Regions from separate parts of the Streptosporangium vulgare genome, predicted to be linked through region 1. Evidence: riboswitches for the same ligand, from Rfam matches in the RefSeq annotation. Region 1 holds a riboswitch; the other holds the start of a gene.
The links. Region 1 has a riboswitch for cyclic di-AMP ahead of ACFFRH_RS33895 (C40 family peptidase). Riboswitches for the same ligand answer to the same signal wherever they lie in the genome.

Region 1 (4,177 bases):
TGCGGGCGGTCCGGATCCCGAGAGGGTGGCTTCGAGGTGACCGGCGGAGCGGTGGTTCCGGCGAAACCTTGTTCTGCCAGGACCTCGGTCACCGCAGCCAGGGGGTGCTTGCCGGCTCGTGCCTGCGCTCGATCATGACATAGCCGCAAAGGCACTGACATATCATGAGTACTTCACGTAGCGCCTGCTATGTCAATACTGGACGCACGCTATGAAGAGTGGAACTTGACGACCTTTGAACAAGGCGTTTACCGTTCCTGGCGGACGGTATTCATTTCCGGCGTCTCGCACCCGGTTTCCAGAGTGGGGGGAGTGACTCTTGATGGCATATCCAGAAGTGGATTCACGCCATGGCGACAGCCCCCTGGGCATGAGCGATATCGGTCTCAGCGACGACGACCTCGTGCTGCTGGCTGAGCTCGCCAAGGGTGTCACGGTCGATCGGGTGGGGCGTCGCCTCGACATCAGCGGCCGGACGGTCAGACGCAGGCTCAGAGGCATCTGCGACCGCATCGGCGTCGCCACGGCGATCGAGGCCGTGGCCTGGGCAGCCCGTCGCCGCCTGATCTGACACACCGCCGCGTGTCCGGCAGGTCGGGCCGGACACGCGTGCGGGCCGGACATGTGTGCGGCCCGGACACGGGTGGACGCCGATCCGATCCGGCGGACGCCCCGGCTCTGCCGTGCGCGTCCCCGATGCGACCGTGCGCGTCCCCGGTTCCGCCGTACGCGGATCCGATCGGCGATGCCGGTTCAGATGCCGTTCAGATGCCGTTTCGGACGCCGGGTTCAGGCGGCGGTTCGGGCGCCGGTTCAGGCGGCGATGCGGACGCCTCCGACGAAGGGCCGGTTGTCGATCGTGGTGATGTGGACGACGTCACCCGTCTGGGGAGCGTGGACCATCAGGCCCGCACCGATGTAGATCCCGACGTGGTGCAGGTCGCTGTAGAAGAAGACCAGGTCGCCGGGGCGCAGCTCGTTCCTGGAGACGTGGGTGCCCGCGGTCCACTGGTCGCCGGTGTAGTGCGGCAGGCTGATGCCGACCTTCTGGTAGGCCCACATGACCAGGCCGGAGCAGTCGAAGGAGTTGGGGCCCTCGGCGCCCCAGACGTACGGCTTCAGCTGCTGGGTGAGCGCCCAGCGGGTGGCCTCCGCGGCCTTGCCGCTGCCCACGATGGGCACGTTCGTCTTCACCCGGGCGCCCCTGTTGCTGACGGCCCTGGTGCGCACCTCGCTGAACAGGTCGCTCTCGACCCGGTCGACCAGCCGCTCGATCTTGGTCCGGTTGCCGTCGATCTCCGCCAGGATCTTCTTGACCTCCGCGGTCCTGGCCTTGGCGCTGGCCTGGGCCCGCTCGGCGGCCTCGATCGCCCGGCTCACCTGGGCGACCTCCTCGCTCTGCTGCTGCTGGAGCGCGTAGTTGGTGGTCGCCTGGTCGAGGAAGGTGTCGGGATCGGTGGCCTGCGTGAAGGCGAGCCCGGAGTTCAGGCCGCCCGACATGTAGGTGCTCTGGGCCAGGAGGGTGGCCTTGGTGCGACGGGACGCCAGCTCGGACTCGCTCGACGCGAGAGTCTTCTTGGCGCTCTCCGCGGCCCGCTGGGCCTGCTTGAGCTTGACCCGCTCGCCGTTGTAGCGCTCCGCGAGGACGCCGATCTCCTGCTGCAGCTTCTCCGCCTGTTTGGCCAGCTGCTGGAGGCTGGGCTCGGGGTCCGCGGTGGCCGCCACCAGCGGGGTGCCGAGGGTCAGGGTGGCGAATGCCAGGCCGACGACCGCCATGCGACGGCGCAGCCCTCGTGGCGCGCGTTCGCGGCCGCGGGCGTCGTGACCCGCGTGCTCTCCTCCGTGGTCGCGCGTGCGCTTCACCAACAGGCTCCTCTCCTCGGCCGCCTACCGGGTTAGCTGACGGGTTCGGGCCGGAGGCAGCCCTACCGGGTGCGCCGGTGGCACTCGGATTCACCCCGGAGGACGTGGTGGGTCCCCGGTTCCCCACGTGCGAGGATTCGGCGGGTCAGGCTTTTTACGTCTCTGACATCGAGCACGGAGATTAGTGCACCTATGGTTCCTGCTCAACCAGAACTGCGAATTCAGTAGAGGTTTCGCAACCGAGGTGTCACGAAAAGATCACACCTCAATATGATCAACATGGCCGTTACGCTGCCTTTGCCTCCTGTGCGACGCGTGTGACGAAGGTCTTCCCAGCTCCGGGACCGTGCCAAAGGTGAGCTACGGCACACTGGAGGCGTCGTGTACCGAGCGTGGTAAAGCGACTGCCAAGGGTCATGTGCGGCCCGCGAGCTGGGAGTTAAGGGTGAGCCGTAATTGAAGACCCGTGAGGACGTACGCTGAACGGTCATGGAGCAGCTTGCTGAGCATTCTCCCGTGCCGGTTGTTCACGCCCCCGGCGACGGGGAGCGGCGCGCCGAATCCGCGGGGGCGGAGCAGGGTTCGCCCGTGCCGGGGACGGGTTCCGAGGTCACGGTCCGCCGCGCCCGCACCCAGGACGTCCGGGCCATCAGGCGGCTCGTCGACACCTACGGCGGTGTCGGCCGGCGCCTGCTGGAGAAGGCCACCGTCACCCTGTACGAGGACGTCCAGGAGTTCTGGGTCGCCACCGACGCGGAGGGGGAGGTGATCGGCTGCGGAGCGCTCCACGTCCTCTGGGAGGATCTGGCCGAGATCCGCACCGTCGCCGTCGATCCGACCCGCAGGGGAATGGGAATCGGCCACCGGATCGTCTCCGCGCTCATTCGCACGGCCGCCGACCTGGGCCTGCGCCGGGTCTTCTGCCTGACCTTCGAGGTCGACTTCTTCGCGCGGCACGGATTTCGGGAGATCCAGGGCACACCCGTCGCCCCGGAGGTCTACGCCGAGCTTCTCGCCTCCTACGACGAGGGTGTGGCGGAGTTCCTCGATCTGGAACACGTCAAGCCCAACACCTTGGGAAACACCCGGATGCTGCTGCATCTGACACGCGAGCCCGACTCTGATGACTTTAGAGCTGACTGATCGGAAAGGTGACTGTTGATACCTATGTCGATACCTTGTGCAGCAGCATGCATGTGCGTCTGACATTTGCCACATGCGCAGTCTAAGTGAGGTGACGCGGTGAGCACCGGACAGCCGCCGTATCCACAGGATGATCCCGACCGCGATCGCACACCGTCGGGACAGCCGGATTACGGACAGCACAACGCGGGTCGAGGCCCTGGCGGACTCGACCCCGACGTGACAGTCGTGGGGTACAGGTCGGAGGCCTCACAGCCGAACACCGGCCCAGGGCAGAGCCAGCCCGGATACGGGCAGCAGGGCTACGGCCAGCAGCCCGAATACGGCCAGCAGGGCGGGTACGGCCAGCAGCCCGGCTACGGCCAGCAGGGCGGGACCGGCGCGTACGGTCAGCAGCCCGGCTACGGCCAGCAGCCCGACTACGGGCAGCAGCAGCCCCAGCCCGGTTACGGCCAGCAGCAGGGGTACGGCCAGCAGGGCGGGACCGGCGCGTACGGTCAGCAGCCCGGCTACGGTCAGCAGTCCTCCCACGAGCAGCAGGGCTACGGCCAGCAGGGTGGGTACGGTCAGCAGCCGGGTTATGGCCAGCAGCAGCCCGGCTACGGCCAGCAGCCCGACTACGGGCAGCAGCAGCCCCAGCCCGGTTACGGCCAGCAGCCCGACTACGGGCAGCAGCAGTACGGGCAGCAGGGCTACGGTCAGCAGCCCGACTACGGGCAGCAGGGCTACGGCCAGCAGCAGCCCGCGTACGGCCAGCAGGGTTACGGCCAGCCGTACGGCGGCCCCCCCGGGGCCCCCGCCCCGCTCGCCGAGTGGTGGCAGCGCCTGGTGGCGAGGATCATCGACGGGGTCATCCTGGTGATCCCGATGTTGATCATCACCGCGGTGCTGACCGCCGTCATCGTGACGCAGGCGAGCTTCAACACGGAGACGGGCGCCTTCACGGAGCCGGGTGGCGTATTCCTCGCCAGCCTGCTCACCGCCCTGATCACCGGGGCGATCTACGTGGCCTACGAGTTCTTCATGCTCACCCGGGGCGGCCAGACGGTCGGCAAGATGGTCATGGGCATCAAGGTCGTGCCGGTCGGCGGCGCCCTGCCGCCCGGCGGGCTCAGCTCCGACGTGGCGCTCAAGCGCGCCGGAGTGCTCTTCGGCCCGCAGTTCCTGAGCT
Region 2 (4,177 bases), on a different contig from region 1:
CGACGTCTTCCACCGCTCCCCCAGGGCCGACCGCACGGTCGTGCTGACCGGCGGGGTCCGCACTCCCTCCGACGCCCTGGTCGGCCCGGTCGCGGTCTCGGCGATCCGCGGGCTCCACGTCGACACCCTCTTCCTCGGCGTGCACGGGATGAGCGCCCGCGCCGGGTTCACCACCCCCAACCTGCTGGAGGCCGAGACCAACCGCGAGCTGGTCGCCTCCGCGCACCGCCTGGTGGTGCTCGCCGACCACACCAAGTGGGGCACGGTCGGCATCAGCACGATCGCCCAGCTGGCCGAGGCCCACATCGTGGTCACCGACTCCGGCCTGACCGAGGAGGCCCGCGAGGAGCTCGCCGCCTCGGTGGGCGAGCTGATCATCACGGAACCCCAGCGAGAGAGCGAGATCGCCGGCCGATGAAACGCACGATCACCCACCTGGCCGACGGCCGGGAGCTCATCTACTTCGACCGGCGCGACGACGCCGACCGCGGGGCGGTCGACCAGCGTGACCTGCCGCCCCGCCCCGCGGCCTCCGAGCTGCGCTACGACCCGCTCACCGAGGAGTGGATCGCGGTGGCCGGGCACCGCCAGGGCCGCACCTTCCTGCCCCCGGCCAGCGAGTGCCCGCTCTGCCCCTCCACTCCCGGCAACCTCACCGAGGTGCCCTCCTCCGACTACGACGTGGTGGTCTTCGAGAACCGGTTCCCGTCGTTCTCCGCCCAGCCGGGCGAACACCGGGAGATCGGCGGGCTGAGCGAGGTCCGTCCGGGGATCGGCAGGTGCGAGGTGGTCTGCTTCACCTCCGAGCACGACTCCTCGTTCTCGCGGCTCTCCCCCGAGCAGGTCGAGCTGGTCATGGAGGCCTGGGTCGACCGTACGGCGGAGCTGTCGGCGACGCCCGGCGTGGAGCAGGTGTTCTGTTTCGAGAACCGGGGGGCGGAGATCGGCATCACCCTGGCCCACCCGCACGGCCAGATCTACGCGTACCCCTACGTGACCCCGCGCACCAGGCTCACCCTCGGGGCGGCCGGGCGCCACCGGGAGCGGACCGGCGGCAACCTGTTCGCCGACGTCCTGGCCGCGGAGCGGGAGGCCGGGGTCCGGGTGGTGGGCTCGAACGAGCACTGGACGGCGTTCGTCCCGGCCGCGGCGCGCTGGCCCGTGGAGGTGCACCTCTACCCGCACCGCCAGGTCCCCGACCTGGTCGCGCTGGAGGCCGAGGAGCGCGCGGCGTTCGGCCCCCTCTACACCGACGTGCTCCGCCGCCTCGACGGGCTGTTCGGCGTGCCCATGCCGTACATCGCGGCCTGGCACCAGGCGCCGGTCTCCACCGGCCGCGACCTGTCGTACGCGCACATGGAGCTGTTCAGCATCCGCCGCGCGCCGGACAAGCTGAAATACCTCGCGGGGTCGGAGTCGGCCATGGGCGCCTTCGTGAACGACGTGTCACCCGAGGGGACAGCACACCTTCTGCGCTCCGTTGTCACGAACTGATTACCGCTCGGTCTCGGCTTGAGGTCGCATGACCTGCTGTTTACCACTACTATCCTTCCCACATCAGCTTTAAACGCTGATTTGCCTAATCCCGGGCACCTTGCCCGGGAGCCGGGGAACCACCGCACCTGGGGTGAAACCACTTCGGTGGAAGGGCTTCCTCCAGCCCGAACCCGTCAGCTAACCCGGTAGGCGTAAGGAGAGGAGAGTTCGTGGCGGCCCCGTCCCCCACGTTCCGTCGGCATGCCGCTCTGGTCCTCTGTCTGAGCTCGATCGCGGCGTTCACCATCGGTGCCCCCACCGCGGGAATCGCGGAACCCAAGCCGACCGAGGCCAAGCTCCGCGCCGACCTGGCCAAACTCGGCAAGAAACTCGACGGGCTGATCGAGACCTACGCGGCCAAACGCGAGTCTCTCAGGAAGGCGCAGAAGGCCGAGGCCGTCGCCAAGCAGAACCTGGACAAGGCCGAGGAGACCTACGTCGAGGCCAAGAGGCAGGTCGACTCCATCGTCCAGCTCCGCTACCAGACCAGCAGCAGCGGAGGGCTGCCCGCGCTGATGTTCTCCGGCGACATGGGCGCCGCCGCGGTGATGGAGCAGCTCACCGCCCAGCAGAGCGCCTACCTGGAGGGCTTCGCCGGAAGCCTCGAACGCAGGAAGAAGGCCTCGGAGACGGCGTCCAGGCTCACCGACGAGATCCGCGACGAGGCCAAGGAGGTGGAGGAGCAGCGCGAGAAGGCCGAGGACGTGATCCGGGACGTCAAGGACAAGCTCGACCGGCTCGCCCCCACCGGTTCCGGCCGCCGCTCCGACGGCAGCTGGGCCCCGCAGCTGCCCACCGGTGCCGACAACATCACCGACCGCACCCGGATCATGCGCGACGCCGTCATGCGGCGCTTCAGCCTGCCGTACTCCGTCGGCTGCTACCGGTCCGCCAACGACGGCGGCGAGCACCCCCTGGGCCGCGCCTGCGACTTCATGATGAGCACCGGCGGCACGATGCCCTCGGCCGCCAACATCGCGCTGGGCGACGAGATCGCCGCCTGGGCCATCAAGAACAAGGCCAGGCTCGGCGTGAAGTACGTGATCTGGCGCCAGCGCATCAACCACGGCTCCGGCTGGCGCTTCATGTCCAACCGCGGCGGCATCACGGCCAACCACTTCGACCATCCGCACATCTCGATGTACTAGTGCCACGAGGCGCTGACCTGCGATTTCTCTACCGGACGCCCCTCTCAGGGCACATCCCGGGATCCGCGGCACTCCCCCAGGCGCCGTCGATCGCCTTGCGCATGCGGTCCTCGCTGGACGGCATGAGGTGCGTGTAGGTCCGCAGGGTGAAGCCGGGGTAGGTAGCGGTGCTGCCGTTGAGCGTGGGCTTGGGCAGGGTGCGCGGAGCGTCGATCTGGGCGGCGATGTCACCGGTCTTGCTCTTGATCGCTTCGGTGTTGCCGCCGGCGGACAGCGTCAGGCCGCCTTCGGCCGCTTTGGGCTTGATGATTCCGTCTGCCTCGACGAGGGTGGTGTCGACCGGGGTGAAGCCGTCGCCGCCTGCGTTCTTGACCCGGACGGGCTCCAGGTACTGCTCCATCCGCAAGATCTTGCCGTCGGGGTTGGCGTAGTAGGTGGCGCGTTCCGAGCGCAGTGACTCGATCTCGATGCGCCGGTTGTCCTTCTTGGCCTGCGCCAGCGCTTTGCCGGTGGGCGTGGCGGGGGCGCTCGGCGGGGTCGTGGGAGCGGGAATCGTAGGGGGTGGCGGCGTGGGGTCCTGGGCGATCGCGGGCGCGCTCATCAACGAGAGCGGCATGGTCAGGGCCGCGATCAGGGCAGCGCGACGGCGCGTCCGGCTGGGTGAGCCGGAGGCTGTTCGTGATGGATTCACTCGATCCTTTCGAACACATGTGTGAAAACAGAGGGGCCATCACACGTGTCGCGCCCCTATCTAAAGATCCTTTTCAGTAGCGGGAAGAAGGGTTCCGTCACCACCGAATTCGCGGAGCGAGCAGAGGGTTTGCGCCGTGGTCACCGACCGAAGGTCGGCACATCGTCCATGCGCGCCGTCGGGGCAGCGGTGTACGTCTGCTGCGGCGCGGGACCGTTGATCGGCTTAAATCAGCTTCATTTATCAACTTTTCGCGTACTGGAGATCATCGGATTCCATATGGCCAATGAAAAGTGCCGTCAGAGGTTGACAGCTGCTCACCGAAAGGGACACAGGCGCGCATCCGATCACCTGCGGCGGCGGTTCGCCGCTACGGCGCCGGACGTGCGCCGGTACGCAGACGGTAACGAATCCCGCCGGCGATTCCCTCGGCGTCGGCGTACGGCCCGGAAAGTCGATCAAACTGAGGACGCCGCCTGTTCGTGAAGGACTCCAGCTGCGGTCAAGGCTCTCCGTATGGCCGCTGCCACGAGAGTCTGCCGCACGGTCATCGTTCGCTCCCCGAGCCAGGCATCGGGTCGAGAGCGGGGAGGCCCCACCAGGAGAACCCGCCCCTGCCCCTCGGTCGGCTCCACCGTAGGTCGGTCGTCATGGCGGATCAGATCTCGATGCCCCAGTGCTGCGGCGGGCCGATCTGGCGGATGCGTGCCGGCCCTCGTGGAGGCGGGCCGTCTCGCCGCTCCGGTCCAAGGTCGGCGAGCGTTTCGAGGTGCGTCGGCGGGGTTTTCCCGGTGTCCACCGG

Region 2: another riboswitch for cyclic di-AMP. It lies ahead of ACFFRH_RS32920 (coiled-coil domain-containing protein); the one in region 1 lies ahead of ACFFRH_RS33895 (C40 family peptidase).

Annotation. Positions count from the first base shown of each region.
Region 1 covers NZ_JBHMBS010000023.1:85,612-89,788, reverse strand. Annotated here, with positions in the region: gene ACFFRH_RS33900 (helix-turn-helix domain-containing protein) at 371-571, shown strand; gene ACFFRH_RS33895 (C40 family peptidase) at 814-1,863, opposite strand; cyclic di-AMP (ydaO/yuaA leader) riboswitch at 1,869-2,016, opposite strand; gene ACFFRH_RS33890 (amino-acid N-acetyltransferase) at 2,452-3,006, shown strand; gene ACFFRH_RS33885 (RDD family protein) at 3,235-4,177, shown strand, end outside.
Region 2 covers NZ_JBHMBS010000022.1:20,701-24,877, forward strand. Annotated here, with positions in the region: gene ACFFRH_RS32910 (DeoR/GlpR family DNA-binding transcription regulator) at 1-418, shown strand, start outside; gene galT (galactose-1-phosphate uridylyltransferase) at 415-1,494, shown strand; cyclic di-AMP (ydaO/yuaA leader) riboswitch at 1,567-1,703, shown strand; gene ACFFRH_RS32920 (coiled-coil domain-containing protein) at 1,707-2,684, shown strand; gene ACFFRH_RS32925 (hypothetical protein) at 2,713-3,285, opposite strand; gene ACFFRH_RS32930 (hypothetical protein) at 4,034-4,177, opposite strand, start outside.